2 regions of the Rhizobium sp. SU303 genome follow, and region 2 is predicted to be linked to the other one. Evidence: riboswitches for the same ligand, from Rfam matches in the RefSeq annotation. Region 2 holds a riboswitch; the other holds the start of a gene.
The links. A riboswitch is a leader RNA that binds a small molecule or an ion and turns the genes downstream of it on or off. The one in region 2 is predicted to bind thiamine pyrophosphate.
Positions count from the first base shown of each region.

Region 1: linked by a shared signal. The riboswitch ahead of RlegSU303_RS21100 (YkoF family thiamine/hydroxymethylpyrimidine-binding protein) and the one ahead of thiC (phosphomethylpyrimidine synthase ThiC) in region 2 are both predicted to bind thiamine pyrophosphate.

Region 1 covers NZ_CP088095.1:4,275,887-4,283,049, reverse strand. The annotation lists gene RlegSU303_RS21110 (ABC transporter ATP-binding protein) at 1-361, opposite strand, end outside; gene RlegSU303_RS21105 (ABC transporter permease) at 358-1,164, opposite strand; gene RlegSU303_RS21100 (YkoF family thiamine/hydroxymethylpyrimidine-binding protein) at 1,177-1,785, opposite strand; TPP riboswitch at 1,776-1,889, opposite strand; gene soxR (redox-sensitive transcriptional activator SoxR) at 2,200-2,664, shown strand; gene RlegSU303_RS21090 (SDR family NAD(P)-dependent oxidoreductase) at 2,795-3,565, shown strand; gene RlegSU303_RS21085 (ArsR/SmtB family transcription factor) at 3,669-4,010, shown strand; gene RlegSU303_RS21080 (LysR family transcriptional regulator) at 4,202-5,095, shown strand; gene RlegSU303_RS21075 (formate dehydrogenase subunit gamma) at 5,230-5,709, shown strand; gene RlegSU303_RS21070 (formate dehydrogenase beta subunit) at 5,706-7,163, shown strand, end outside.
Region 2 covers NZ_CP088096.1:407,030-414,192, reverse strand. The annotation lists gene RlegSU303_RS26515 (aminotransferase class V-fold PLP-dependent enzyme) at 1-254, shown strand, start outside; gene RlegSU303_RS26510 (hypothetical protein) at 605-805, opposite strand; gene RlegSU303_RS26505 (helix-turn-helix domain-containing protein) at 1,364-1,582, opposite strand; TPP riboswitch at 2,205-2,316, shown strand; gene thiC (phosphomethylpyrimidine synthase ThiC) at 2,410-4,236, shown strand; gene thiO (glycine oxidase ThiO) at 4,238-5,212, shown strand; gene thiS (sulfur carrier protein ThiS) at 5,209-5,406, shown strand; gene RlegSU303_RS26485 (thiazole synthase) at 5,410-6,183, shown strand; gene RlegSU303_RS26480 (thiamine phosphate synthase) at 6,180-6,800, shown strand; gene RlegSU303_RS26475 (hypothetical protein) at 7,074-7,163, shown strand, end outside.

The DNA.
Region 1 (7,163 bases), on a different replicon from region 2:
CGAAGCGCTCGAACAGAGGCGCTACGGCGGCACGGGCCGCGCGGCGACTCATACCGCGCACCTCCAGGCCGAGTGCGGCATTGTCGATGATCCGGCGCCAGGGCATCAGTGCATCGCGTTGCGGCATGAAGGCGAAGGAATGCGGCGCCTGTTCCAGCGGCGCGCCCTTGAAAAGCATGGTGCCGGAATCGGGCCGAAGCGCCTGGGTCAGCAACCTCAGCACCGTCGATTTTCCGGAGCCGGATGGGCCGACGATCGAAACGAACTCGCCGCTTGCGACAGCGAGTGAAATATCGTCCAGCACCTTCATGCCGTCGAAGGACTTCGAGATGTTGCGCAGTTCAACCATTGCATCGCTCATCGGCGCTGCTCCCCGGATGGCTGCCAGGGCATGACGAGGCGCTGGATCATCAGCGTCGCTCCGAAGAGGCAGAGTGTCAGCACGGCGCTGACGACGACGGCGGCGAGCACGAGATCGGGACGGAAATTGTTCTTGGCGTTGAGAATATAGATGCCGAGGCCGCGGGCGGCACCGGCATATTCGGCAAAGATCGCGCCGACGACGGCATAGGTGATCGAGATCCGCAGGCCCGCGAAGAAATAAGGCAGCGAGGAGGGAAGCCGTGCCAGACAAAAAATGCGCCAACGGCTCGCCTTCATCGAATTCAGCAATTCGGCGATGTCGCGGTCGGTCGATTCATAGCCCTGCAGCAAGGCGACGAGCAGCGGGAAGAAGGTGACGAGCGCCACCAGCAGGATCTTCGGCAACAGGCCGAAGCCGAACCAAAGGACGACGAGGGGCGCGATCGCCACCAGCGGCAGGGTCTGGCTGGCGATGAAGATCGGCAGCAATGCCCGGCGCATGAAGGGCACGAAATCCATGAGGATCGAGGCGGCAAAGGCGAAGGCCAGCGACAGGGCGAAACCTCCGAGTGTCGCGCCGAGCGTGGGCCAGGTATTGGCAATCAGTCCCTCGCGGTTCAGCCAGCCCTGCATGACGATGCGCGAAGGCGCCGGCAGGATGGATGGTTTGATGCCGGAGAGATCGACATAGAGTTCCCATGCCGCCAAAAAGGCGCAGCCGGCAAGCAAGGCGGGTATGCCCCGGTAGAGAGCGGCGCGGAGCGCGGCAAGGCGCGATTCCGATGGTTTTGACGGTATCATCAGCGTTCGATTTCAAGCTTTCGTCGGGCTGTTGGCCGACACCGTGATGTCGAGGGTCACATGCCCTTCGGGTTCGCCGAAGCGAAAGAAGGCCTCACGAATGGTGGCGAACACCGCGCCGGCATCGCCAGAGAGCCTGGTGCAGAAATTTTTGGCGCGGTCGAAGGTGCCGGAGCGCTTCAGGAAGTCGATGCAGCCGTAGATCTCGTCCATATGGGTGCCGGCTCCCATGACGTAGAGCGAGAATTGCGCGGCGGTCGGTTGTCTGGTCTCGGCGGTGGTTTCAACGGCGGCAAGTGCGGCTGTTATACGCTCGGCAAGCGGCTCCGCCTGGCCGAGGGAGGGGCTGACGCCGCAGATGGCGTCGTCGGGCTCGCCGGGGCAGCCGCGTGAAATGGCAGCGGACAGCACGCAATGCTCGCCGGTCTTCGCGGCAGCGACGAAAAGGTCGTGCATGGCGGCGAAGAGAATGTCAGGCGGGCCGACCAGCAGTGTGGAGATGTCATCGGTCTCGATGCGCAGCCGGTTGCGATAGGGATCGAGCGCCGTGACGGCATCGAGAATGATGCCGACGAAATTGTCGGACATCGGATAGAGTGACACTTGTGCGCCTGAGAACATCTGAACCTCGCTCCGCTGGCATTACCCAGATCAGCTTTGAAGGGTCCAGAGGCTTGCGCCTCACATCTCAGCCCCGGCAATACGGAGCTCCCCTGTTATTTGCGCGGAAACTATCACCGGGGTTTTCTCCCCGCAACAGCAAAATTGCGAACCCGTCCGTGCGGTCGGAATGAACCGGATGTGACGGAAAACACCCGGGCGGAGGATCTGCCCGGGTGTTCCCAATGGTTCCGTACCTGCCGGGAACGGAACCGGAGCTTCCTCCCTCAGGCGGCTAGTGCATAACCCCGAAAATCGGAATCGATTTTCGGAAAAGGATATGCGCAGATTCAAAGTGATAGAGCATCCTTAGCGGACTTTACGATTGCAGGAGCAAGGGTTATAAAACCTCAACTAATCTTGAGGTCAAGAGGCATGGATACAATTCCGGCAGCGCCGCTCGGCAAGCTCCTGACGGTCGGCGAAGTGGCGGAGCGCAGCGGCCTGGCCGTCTCGGCGCTGCATTTTTACGAAACCAAGGGGCTGATCTCGAGCATCCGCTCTCGAGGCAATCAGCGGCGCTATGGGCGCGATGTGCTTCGCCGGCTCGGCATCATCAAGGTGGCGCAGCGTGTCGGCATTCCACTTTCGGAAATCCAGGCGGCGTTCGAGTCCCTGCCGCAGGGACGCACGCCGACCGTGGCCGACTGGCAGACGCTGTCGGCGCTGTGGAAGGATGATCTCGACGCGCGAATCAGGCGGCTTAGCCTGCTGCGCGACCGTCTGACCGGCTGCATCGGCTGCGGCTGCCTGTCGATCGAAAGCTGTCCGCTGCGCAATCCCTGCGACCGGCTCGGCAAGGAAGGGCCGGGCGCGCGGCTTCTGGAGACCGAAAACTAAAGGCTGAAACTTCTCGGGAAGGCTAGTGTCTCCCGGAAAGATCGATGCGCGCCTTTCTTTCGGTCGGCGCGCTCATATGTTAAGGGCGATTGACGCAACCGGCGGCACTGTCCGCAAGGAGGACGGCTTCGTGTTCCATCCCAGACTGTTCGAAAATCGCAATGTCGTGGTGACCGGTGCCGGCCGCGGCATCGGCCTCGAAGTCGCCCGGCAGTTCCTGGATTGCGGCGCGAAGGCGATCGTCCATACCGGGCGCAAGCCGGGACGAGACCTGCCGGATTTCCTGCTGACGGCTGAATCCGAAAGACGGGCGCTGCTGCTTAATGCCGATTTCTCCGCAGTCGGTGGCGCCGCGCAATTTGCCGAGGATGTTCTCGCCTTCTTCGATAAGGTCGATGTGCTCGTCAACAATGCCGGCACCATGCTTGGTCGTTTTCCCGCTGCCACGCTCACCGATGTAGAATATGAGGCGGTCGTGCGGCTCAACCAGACATCGGTGGTGGCGCTGACGCGGGCGCTGCTGCCGGCATTGAAGGCGGCTGGTGGTGCTGCCATCGTCAACACCGTTTCGATTTCGGCGCTGACCGGCGGCAGCCCCGGTTCCTCTATCTATTCGGCTTCGAAAGCCTTCGTTGCGACCTATTCCAAGGCGCTTGCCCGTGAGCTTGCACCGGACGGAATCCGCGTCAACTGCGTATCGCCGGGAACGATCGAGACGGATTTCCATGAGCGCTATTCCTCCCGCGAAAAGCTGGAGCAGACGAGAAAATCCATCCCCCTGCAGCGGCTCGGCACGGCGGAGGATTGTGCTCCGGCCTACCTATTCCTGGCGGCTCCCTCGCTCTCGGGCTACATCACCGGACAGGTGATTGAGATCAATGGAGGTCAGCTTATCTGCTGATTTGTTTGGACCTTTTTTGACATTTCATCACTTTTGACCAATTCGCTTGTGCGAATATGCTATTGTGCTGATCTACCCCATTGCCTCCCTTCCGAGATACCGAATGCCGTTGCCCAAACCCGAGCCGGGGATGTCCGGCCAGGAATTGCACAAACTCGCTGGAAAAGCCCATGAAGCGAGCGATCTGCTGAAAGCGTTAGCGCACCAGACCCGACTTCTGATCCTCTGCATATTGGCGAACGAGGAGCGGACGGTGGGTGAGATCGAAAATATCCTCGGCATCCAGCAGGCAATGGTCTCGCAGCAGCTGGCGCGGTTAAGGCTAGAAGGGCTGGTCCATACGCGCCGCCAGGGCAGGCTGGTCTATTACAGCATCGGCAATGTCAGCGTGCTTGCCTTCCTCGAATCGCTGTTCGATCTTTTCCCGGCTGCAGAAAACAGTTAGAGCATGATGCCGAAAAGTGTGCGCGGTTTTCGGACGACATCATGCTCTATTTCTTTGATTTAGATCAGGATTCAGATTTTAGGCCGATCGGGCCTAAAATCATCCTGATCTAGAGATCGCCCTTGCGGCGCACGGCTGCTGCGTCAAAGATGAACTGACCCGGATGATATCATGCCGGATCGGGAGACCGGATGATCGACAAGCTGGAATTCTTCATCGCCCTTGCCAACGAAAAACATTTTGGCCGCGCCGCGGAGGAGTGCGGGATCTCGCAGCCGACGCTTTCGGCGGCCATCCGGCAGCTCGAGGATCAGCTCGGCGTCATGCTGGTGCAGCGCGGTTCGCGGTTCCAGGGACTGACGCCGGAGGGGCAGCGGGTGCTCGAATGGGCCCGGCGCATCGTCGGCGATGCCCGCACCATGCGCGAGGAGATGCGCGCTGCGCGCCGCGGCCTTTCCGGCCACATCCGCCTCGCCGCCATTCCGACCGCGCTTGCCATGCTGTCGCGCATCACCACGCCCTTTCAGGAGCGGCATCCCGGCGTGACTTTCTCGATCGTCTCGCGAAATTCGTTGCAGGTGCTGAGCATGCTCGAAAACCTCGAAATCGATGCCGGCATCACCTATCTCGAAAACGAGCCGCTCGGCCGCGTCACGACCGTTCCCCTCTATGCCGAGCGCTATAATCTGATCACGGCTGCCGGCAGCCCGCTATCCGATCGCGACAACGTGACCTGGCGGGAGATCGGTGACCTTCGGCTTTGTCTATTGACTTCCGACATGCAGAACCGCCGGATCATCAATCGCCACTTGACGGAAGCAGGCGCCACAGCGCATCCGACGCTCGAATCCAACTCGATGATCGTGCTGTTCTCGCATGTCAGGACTGGACGCTGGGCGAGCATCATGCCGCGCAACGTCGCCAAATCCTTCGGATTTCCAGTGGAAATCCGCATGATCCCGATCGTTGAGCCGGAGGCGCATCATCTGGTCGGCCTTGTTGCGCCTTATCGCGAGCCCTTCACGCCGCTTGTCTCGGCTTTGCTGCATGAAGCAAGAGTGCTCGTGCAAGATGAAGAACTTTGATAGAAAAAACCTATCAAGCAACGAGATAGCTTTATTGATCGCCGGCTGCTTCCCTGAGATGGTGGTTACGGAATAGCACTCGGCTGGGGAGGCCCGCTATTTCGCAACGAGCAAGCGGCTGGGAGGGCTGCCTTATGACCATTCATATCGCCGAAGGCGATATTGCAGCACGCACCCGAGCCATCGTCGCCGATCTTCGCTTTCTCGAAGGGCCGCTGCTTCCCATTCTGCACGAGGTTCAGCAAGAATTCGGCTATGTGCCGCAGGAAGCGATGCCTGTTATCGCGGAGGAATTGAACCTCTCCCGCGCCGAGGTGCATGGCGTGGTGACCTTCTATCACGATTATCGCGACCATCCCGCCGGCCGGCATGTGCTGAAGCTCTGTCGCGCCGAGGCCTGTCAGTCGATGGGCGGCGATGCGCTGGCCGAACGTGTCAAGGCGCTGCTCGGCATCGATTTTCATCAGACGACGCTCGATGGCGGCGTGACGCTGGAGCCGGTCTATTGTCTCGGGCTCTGCGCCTGTGCGCCGGCGGCGATGCTCGACCGCGAGGTTTATGGCCGGGTCGACGATCAGACGGTGGTGGAACTCGTCGCGGAGGCACGCCGATGACGGTCAGGATATATGTTCCGCGCGATGCCGCAGCGCTGGCGCTCGGGGCCGAAAAGGTGGCAAAGGCGATTGCCCAGGAGATCGCCGCCCGCGGCTTCGATGCCGAGATCGTGCGCAACGGCTCGCGCGGAATGTTCTGGCTGGAGCCGCTGGTCGAGGTCGAGGTCCACGGCAAGCGCATCGGCTATGGACCGGTGAAGGCGACAGATGTGCCTGATCTGTTCGACGCCGGGATGATTGATGGAGGCGAGCATCGGCTCTGTCTCGGGGAGGTTGAAGACCTCCCGTTCCTCAAGGAACAGACCCGCCTGACCTTCGCCCGCTGCGGCGTCACCGATCCGCTTTCGCTTGGCGATTACGAGGCGCATGGCGGTCTTGCCGGCCTTCGTCGCGCCATTTCGATGACACCAGTCGATATCGTCAAGGAAATCACCGATTCCGGCCTGCGCGGACGCGGCGGCGCCGGCTTTCCAACAGGCATCAAGTGGAAGACCGTTCTCGATGCCGTCGGCGAACGCAAATATATCGTCTGCAATGCCGATGAGGGCGACAGCGGCACCTTTGCCGACCGGATGATCATGGAAGGCGATCCCTTCGTGCTGATCGAGGGCATGGCGATATCAGGGCTCGCGACCGGGGCGACCAAGGGCTTCGTCTATACGCGTTCGGAATATCCGCATGCGATCGCTGTCATGACCGAGGCCGTCGGCATCGCGCGCCAGGCCGGCATTCTCGGACCATCGGTGCTCGGCTCTGGCCGCGCCTTCGATATCGAAGTGCGCACCGGCGCCGGCGCCTATGTCTGCGGCGAGGAGACGGCGCTGCTCAACAGTCTCGAGGGCAAGCGCGGCATCGTGCGTGCCAAGCCGCCGCTGCCGGCGCATAAGGGGCTGTTTAACTGTCCGACCGTCATCAACAACGTGATCTCGCTGGCTTCGGTGCCGGTCATCATGGAAAAGGGTGCGGCCTTCTACCGCGATTTCGGCATGGGCCGCTCACGCGGCACCATCCCGCTGCAGATTGCCGGCAATGTCAGATATGGCGGCCTCTTTGAGACGGCCTTCGGTCTTTCGCTCGGAGATATCGTCGACAGGATCGGTGGCGGTACAGTGACGGGACGGCCGGTCAAGGCCGTGCAGGTCGGCGGACCGCTCGGCGCCTATTTCCCGCGGGCGCTGTTCGACACGCCATTCGATTACGAATCCTTCGCCGCCAAAGACGGACTGATCGGCCATGCCGGCATCGTCGTCTTCGACGACACGGCCGATATGCTGAAGCAGGCGCGTTTCGCCATGGAATTCTGCGCCGTCGAAAGCTGCGGCAAGTGCACGCCCTGCCGCATCGGCTCGACGCGCGGCGTGGAGACGGCCGACAAGATCGCTCACGGTATCGAGCCGGAGAAGAACCGGGCCCTGCTTGCCGATCTCTGCAACACGATGAAGTTCGGCTCGCTC
Region 2 (7,163 bases):
TTCGGAGGCAGGCTAAATCCGCAGGGTACGAAATCATGAGTGATTGGCCGGAAGAATCCCAGTCGGGCATCATCCTGCTGAAGAATCCAAAGGTGGCCACCAGCGTACTGTTTGCAGACTTGGATGCTGCCGACGTGAAATGCAGCGTCAGGAACGACGCCATCCGTTTTTCGCCTCACTACTACAGCAATGACGATGAGCTCGCGCTGGTCTCCGAGGTCTTACGGGGAGCAACATCCCGAGCCAATGCGTAACCCGCCACTCGCTCGAAGGCGGCACTTCGATAGTGCGCATGCTGCTTTTGCCGCATTCCGGCCAACCAAGATGATTCCGGTGATCCTGGGCAGCAAGAAGTGGCGTCGATACAACGAAATCGATTGTCGATCAGCAGCCATTCGTTCGCAAGAAAGTCTAGCCGATACGGCTTGTGCTCGACCTGCAGGTTCAATAAGAGACCCGAGCCGAACAGCACGCCACTGCACGGCAGCAACTTGTAATCCGCGATCCTCGCTTCGAGAAACGCTTCTTCGGCCGGTGATTCACAGAACGGCAGGAAGTAGCTCTTCCGATCTGGATCTTCCGATGTCGCCGTCCAACGCCGAGCCTACCAGGCGTCGACCGGAGGGTCCGGCTTCGGATCCACGATGTTGTAAATCGTCGAGGCGAAGAAGGCAGCCAGAAGGAAGAGAAGAGGAACAACGAAACCGCCTGCGAAGCAGATCACCGTGAGATTGCGCGGATGACGATCATCTTTTGCTGAGCCTTGGCGTTCACGCTGATTCCCCAATGCAATGCCGGCCCCCACCGTTGCTTCGACTGGCCCGCAACAGCAAGTCTGGCAAGGCTCGTGGGCGTGTAAACAGGTCCCTGTACAGCTCGTTGTTGACCAGTGCCGCCAATCCCATCACAGATTAGTGCGGCAAGGACAACGTGGGACCGGAACAGCGTTTACGAAGAGGATTGGCCGCCGCAATATATGTTCGCTGCTTCCCCTCGAGAATGCCTTTTGATAATTCCGCGCATATGGCGCGCCGCCAGTGTTCGGATTGCTGGAAGAATAAAATCGGTGAGATCGCTGATTGATCACCGTGCCACGATGATCGCGTCCCTGGTTTCCACCAATCGCAGTCGGCAAGCTGTCTCTACACGGCAAGGGCGCGACGAATGACTTCAGGCGCTAGCCAATTCATTCGGGCCAGCCAACTAGGCGGAAGCGTCCAGCCCGACTGAGTCTGAAGCCTGGATGGCCCTATAAACCTTAGGGGCGTTGAAGGGCTTCCCACTAAGCGCGTCCTGTACCCGGTGAGCTGCTGCAGGCGCCCTCCTTAGGTCAGCTGCGTACGAGTTCAGCGCGACGCGTGCTTCAGATTTTGCCTAAAACTCCTAGTGCGGCCGCGGTCCTTCGTATCCTTGAGGCGTCAAAATCCGCGTCGTTCTCAAGTTCTGTCACCTCGGCCACGGTCAGACCGGTGGTTTCTGCGAGGTCGTCCAAAGAATAGCCGCGAGCCTGGCGAGCCTCTGCAAGCAGGGCGCCGATGGATGGGACAGCAGGGGATTTCGCAATCTTCGAGGCCATGTTCATGTCTTTAAGCTTCCTTCTGGCGGCCGGAAAACAAAAGGTTTCTAGTTCCACCGCTGCCGACCGCGTCCGGCAGCGGTGGATTTCTCCGATTTCCGCGGGCGCTCTTTCTAGCAGTTTGTGCGATGGAGTACAGGTCTAACGTGGTGAAGGAGTGGACGACCCTTGCCTCCGGGGGTCAACCTTTCCCTGCGATCATCATTGGCGCCCGCTAGTAGAATGACGTCTTGCTGCAATCGACATTGATCGCCGTAATCGAGTACAGGGCTTGGACTGAAGACGAGCAGCTTCGCGTGCCTCCTTTGAAATCAACATCTATCAGGTTTCCATATGTCGGGATGGAAGCGCCGTCTCAGTCGAACGCTTGCAAATCAGATCGGCGAGCCGACCGAGGATATCATGGACGACATGAATTCGACGCCAGCAAAGGACGGCTCGGGTACATAGGCTTCAACAGGTGTGAACCATCACGGCATCGAAAGATGGTAGGAAAGTAAAATCTTGCTGCCGGTATTCCATTCGTTTGATCGCGGCGACCACCCACCGATAGCCTGAGTGTCACCTGCATCCCCAAGCCATTGCAGTTGTCGCTTGACAGCTCCCTCGGCAAGCCTCTACCCTTTTTCGCATTCACCAGGGGGGTCCCGGCAAGGGGCTGAGATACTGCTATCGCGCGCAGTGACCCGTTGAACCTGATCCAGTTCATACTGGCGTAGGGACGGTGCAAGCGCTCGAGAGGTTTCGGATTCACGCGTGGAATCCGTGCCGGCGTCTTTTCATCATTCCGGCTGAGGACTGGGTCTCCAAACTCAAACTTGGAGCCTCAAACCATGAACATCGCCGCAAAGAATATCACCCCAACCGTCACCACCGGCCCCTTGCCGGCATCCAGGAAGATCTACAGTCGGGGGGACATCCATCCCGATATTTGCGTGCCGATGCGCGAAATCAGCCTGCATCCGACATCGGGCGAGCCGCCCGTTGTCGTCTACGACTCGTCCGGCCCCTATACGATCGAGGGCACCGAGATCCGTATCGAACAGGGGCTGCCCTCACTGCGACGTGACTGGGTTCTCGCCCGCGGCGACGTCGAGGCCTATAAGGGCCGCCATGTCCGTCCCGAAGACAACGGCTTTGCCAGCGGCGAAAGGCTGACGCCCGAATTCCCCGCGCTACGCCAGCCGCTGCGCGCAAAGGATGGCAGTGCAGTCACCCAGCTCTCTTATGCGCGCGCCGGCATCATCACGCCCGAGATGGAATTCATAGCCATCCGCGAAAACCTCGGCCGCAAGGCGCAGGCGGACGCCATAGTCCGCGACGGCGAAAGTTTCGGCGCCCATATTCCGGACCATGTGACGGCGGAATTCGTCCGGCAGGAAGTGGCGGTGGGTCGGGCGATCATCCCCGCCAACATCAACCATCCGGAAGCCGAACCGATGATCATCGGCCGCAATTTTCTGGTGAAGATCAACGCCAATATCGGCAACTCGGCCGTCACCTCATCGATGGCGGAGGAGGTTGAGAAGATGGTCTGGGCGGCCCGCTGGGGCGCCGATACCGTCATGGATCTCTCCACCGGCCGTAACATCCACAACATCCGCGAATGGATCATCCGCAATTCGCCGGTGCCGATCGGTACCGTGCCGCTCTATCAGGCGCTGGAGAAGGTCGAGGGCATTGCCGAGAACCTGACCTGGGAGGTGTATCGCGACACGCTGATCGAACAGGCCGAACAGGGCGTCGACTATTTCACCATCCATGCCGGCGTGCGGCTTCACTACATCCCGCTCACCGTCAACCGCGTCACCGGCATTGTCTCGCGCGGCGGTTCGATCATGGCGAAGTGGTGTCTCCATCATCACCGCGAAAGCTTCCTCTACGAGCATTTCGAGGAGATCTGCGACATCTGCCGCGCCTATGACGTCTCCTTCTCGCTCGGCGATGGCCTGCGCCCCGGCTCGATCGCCGACGCGAATGATGCGGCGCAGTTCGCCGAACTAGAAACACTGGGAGAGCTGACCAAGATCGCCTGGGCGAAAGACTGCCAGGTGATGATCGAAGGCCCCGGCCATGTGCCGATGCACAAGATCAAGGAGAACATGGACAAGCAGCTCGAAGTCTGCGGCGAGGCGCCTTTCTACACGCTCGGGCCGCTGACGACCGATATCGCGCCGGGCTACGATCACATCACCTCTGGGATAGGCGCAGCGATGATCGGCTGGTTCGGCACGGCGATGCTCTGCTACGTCACGCCCAAGGAGCATCTGGGGCTTCCCGACCGCAACGACGTGAAGGTAGGCGTCATCACCTACAAGATAGCGGCTCACGCCGCCGATCTCGCCAAGGGGCATCCGGCGGCACAGCTGCGCGATGACGCGCTCTCGCGTGCCCGTTTCGAATTCCGCTGGGAGGATCAGTTCAACCTCTCGCTGGACCCCGAAACCGCCCGCAGCTTCCACGACGAGACGCTGCCGAAGGAGGCGCACAAGGTCGCGCATTTCTGCTCCATGTGCGGACCGAAATTCTGCTCGATGCGCATCTCGCACGATATCCGCGCCGAAGCGCAGAAGGAGGGACTGGAGGCGATGGCGGCACGTTATCGCGAGGGCGGCGGCCTCTATATGCCGATAGAAACCCTGCAACATTCGGGCGAATGAGATGCGTGTGCTTGTCAAAGGGGCCGGCGTTGCCGGCCTGACGGTGGCGTATGAACTGCGCGCTCGAGATGCCGAGGTCACCGTGCTGGATCCATATGACGGTTTCCTGCGTGCTGCTTCGTGGCTCGCGGGCGGAATGTTGGCGCCCTGGTGCGAGCGGGAGAGTGCTGATGACGCGGTACTCATGCGCGGTCTCACCGCCGCCGACAAATGGGAGGCAATGGTGCCGGGAGAGGTGCGACGCAACGGAACGCTCGTGGTCGCCTCGGCCCGCGATCTTGGTGAACTGCGACGCTTTGCCTGCCGCACGACGGGTTATGAATGGCTGGAAGAGCCGGCGATTGCGGCGCTGGAACCCTCACTTGGCGGGCGGTTCCGGCACGGGCTGTTCTTTCGCCGCGAAGCCCATCTCGATCCCCGGCGAGTTTTGAGTCTGCTGCGCACCAAGCTGACGGCTCAGGGGGTCACCTTCGTGGGCGAGAGCTCGCATGAGGAGAGCTTCGACAGTGTCGTCGATTGCACGGGCGCTGCGCGCATTGGTGAGGCCGAGGAGTTACGCGGCGTCCGTGGCGAAATGCTTTACCTTAGAAGCTTTGACGTGGATCTCTCCCGGCCGGTCCGCCTGCTCCATCCGCGTTTCCCCGTCTACATCGTCCCGCGCGGAGACGGTCTGTTCATGGTCGGCGCGACGATGATCGAGACGGAATTCGACGGGCCTATTGTCGCCCGTTCACTGATGGAACTGCTCAACGCTGCATACACGCTATTTCCGGCCTTTGCCGATGCAACCATAATCGAAACGGGTGTCGGAATCCGCCCAGCCTTTCCGGACAATCTTCCACGTGCAAGCCATCAGGGAACGGTGATCTCGCTCAACGGCCTCTACCGCCACGGCTTTCTGCTCGCGCCAACTATGGCGGCCGAGGCGGCTGAACTTGTCTTCAACCAACATACCACCAGAAGGAATGCCTCATGAAAGTGATCGTTAATGGCGAGGCCCAGGATGTCGCGGCTGAGACGCTGTCGGAACTTTTAGTCCTGATGGAATACGAGGGTGACTGGCTGGCGACAGCCGTCAACGGTGAACTTGTCCATCGCGAAGACCGGTTCGATCGTTCGCTCAGCGACAATGACAGGATCGAAATCCTGTCGCCGATGCAGGGAGGCTGACGGATGCTGACGCTCTATGGGGCTGAAATAAACTCCCGTCTGCTCCTCGGTACAGCGCGATACCCCTCTCCTACCGTCCTCTCCGAGGCTGTCAGGCAATCGGCGACGGAAATCGTCACCGTCTCACTTCGTCGTGAGATGTCTGGCGGCCGCAGTGGGGGCACCTTCTTCGAGATGATCCGCGCGCTCGGCGTTCGCATCCTACCCAACACTGCAGGTTGCCACAGCGTCGCGGAAGCGGTGCTGACCGCAAGGATGGCACGCGAGCTGTTCGCCACCGACTGGATCAAGCTCGAGGTCATCGGCAACCATGATACGCTACAGCCGGATGTCTTCGGCCTCGTCGAGGCGGCTCGCATCCTAGTCAGCGAAGGTTTCGAAGTCTTCCCCTACACGACGGACGATCTGGTCGTGGCCGAACGACTGCTGGAGGCCGGCTGCAAGGTGCTCATGCCTTGGTGCGCACCAATCGGCAGTGCCGCCGGGCCGCTCAATCCGACAGCGCTCAGGGCAATGCGGGCGCATTTCCCTGACGTGTCGCTGATCGTCGATGCCGGCATCGGCCGGCCGTCGCACGCAACTGCGGTGATGGAGCTCGGTTTCGATGCAGTTCTGCTCAACACCGCCGTTGCCGGCGCCGGAGATCCCGCGGCGATGGCAGCCGCCTTTGCCGCGGCAATCGCCGCCGGCAATCAAGCCTTTAACGCCGGCCTGATGGAGCCGCGCGACATGGCCGTACCCTCTACGCCGGTGATCGGAAAGGCGGTGTTCACATGAAGCTCGATCCGTTCTACCTGATCGTGGACAGCGGCGAGTGGATTGCCCGGTTGGTACCGCTTGGCGTCAAGCTGGTGCAATTGCGCATCAAGAATCGTCCGAGGACTGAACTATGCGCCGAGATTCGCCGCGCAGTAGCAGTCTGCGCTAAACATCAATGTCAGCTGATCGTCAACGACTACTGGCGGCTTGCGATCGAGGAAGGTTGCGGCTTCGTCCATCTCGGCCAGGAGGACCTTGCGACAGCGGACCTCGACGCGATCCGAGCGAGTGGCTTGAAGCTTGGCGTCTCGACGCATGATGAACGCGAGTTGGAAATCGCACTGGCAGCAAAGCCTGATTATATCGCACTCGGCCCGGTCTACACGACGATCCTCAAGCCGATGAAATGGCCGCCGCAAGGGCTGACGCGGCTGAGCGAATGGAAATCGCGCATCGGCGACCTGCCTCTCGTCGCCATCGGCGGGTTGAATGTCGAACGGATCGAAGGCGTCCTTGCTCACGGGGCGGATAGCGTCGCCGTCGTGACCGACGTGATGCGGCATGAAAATCCGGAACTTAGAACAAAGCAATGGATCATCGCCACAGCGCAGGCGCGAACTCCCAATCTTCAGTAAGCCGCCAGGAAACCTGGGTAATGGATCATCTTGAGGCGGAAGGGCTGGTTGAAATGTTAGCAAAGCAGGGGCCGATTGTTGCCAAATTGGATTAGAACGACGCCCGCCAGATCTGCGAGATACGGTCGGCACGAGTAGGGCGGGTCGCGCACAGTCAGGGGGCGTCGGTTCATCATGACCCTCGTCGGATATAACGCAACATCGGAGCACCGATGGTGGAGTTCTACGTCTCCCACTGTCTGCGGCGCGTCGTACGCTGCGATGATGACAATCATGTCGATCGCTGGTGCCCTGACTGGCGTCATCGACGAGGACACGCGCGCGCCGCTGAGCCAGATGCAAAAGCACAACAACCTCAAGGTA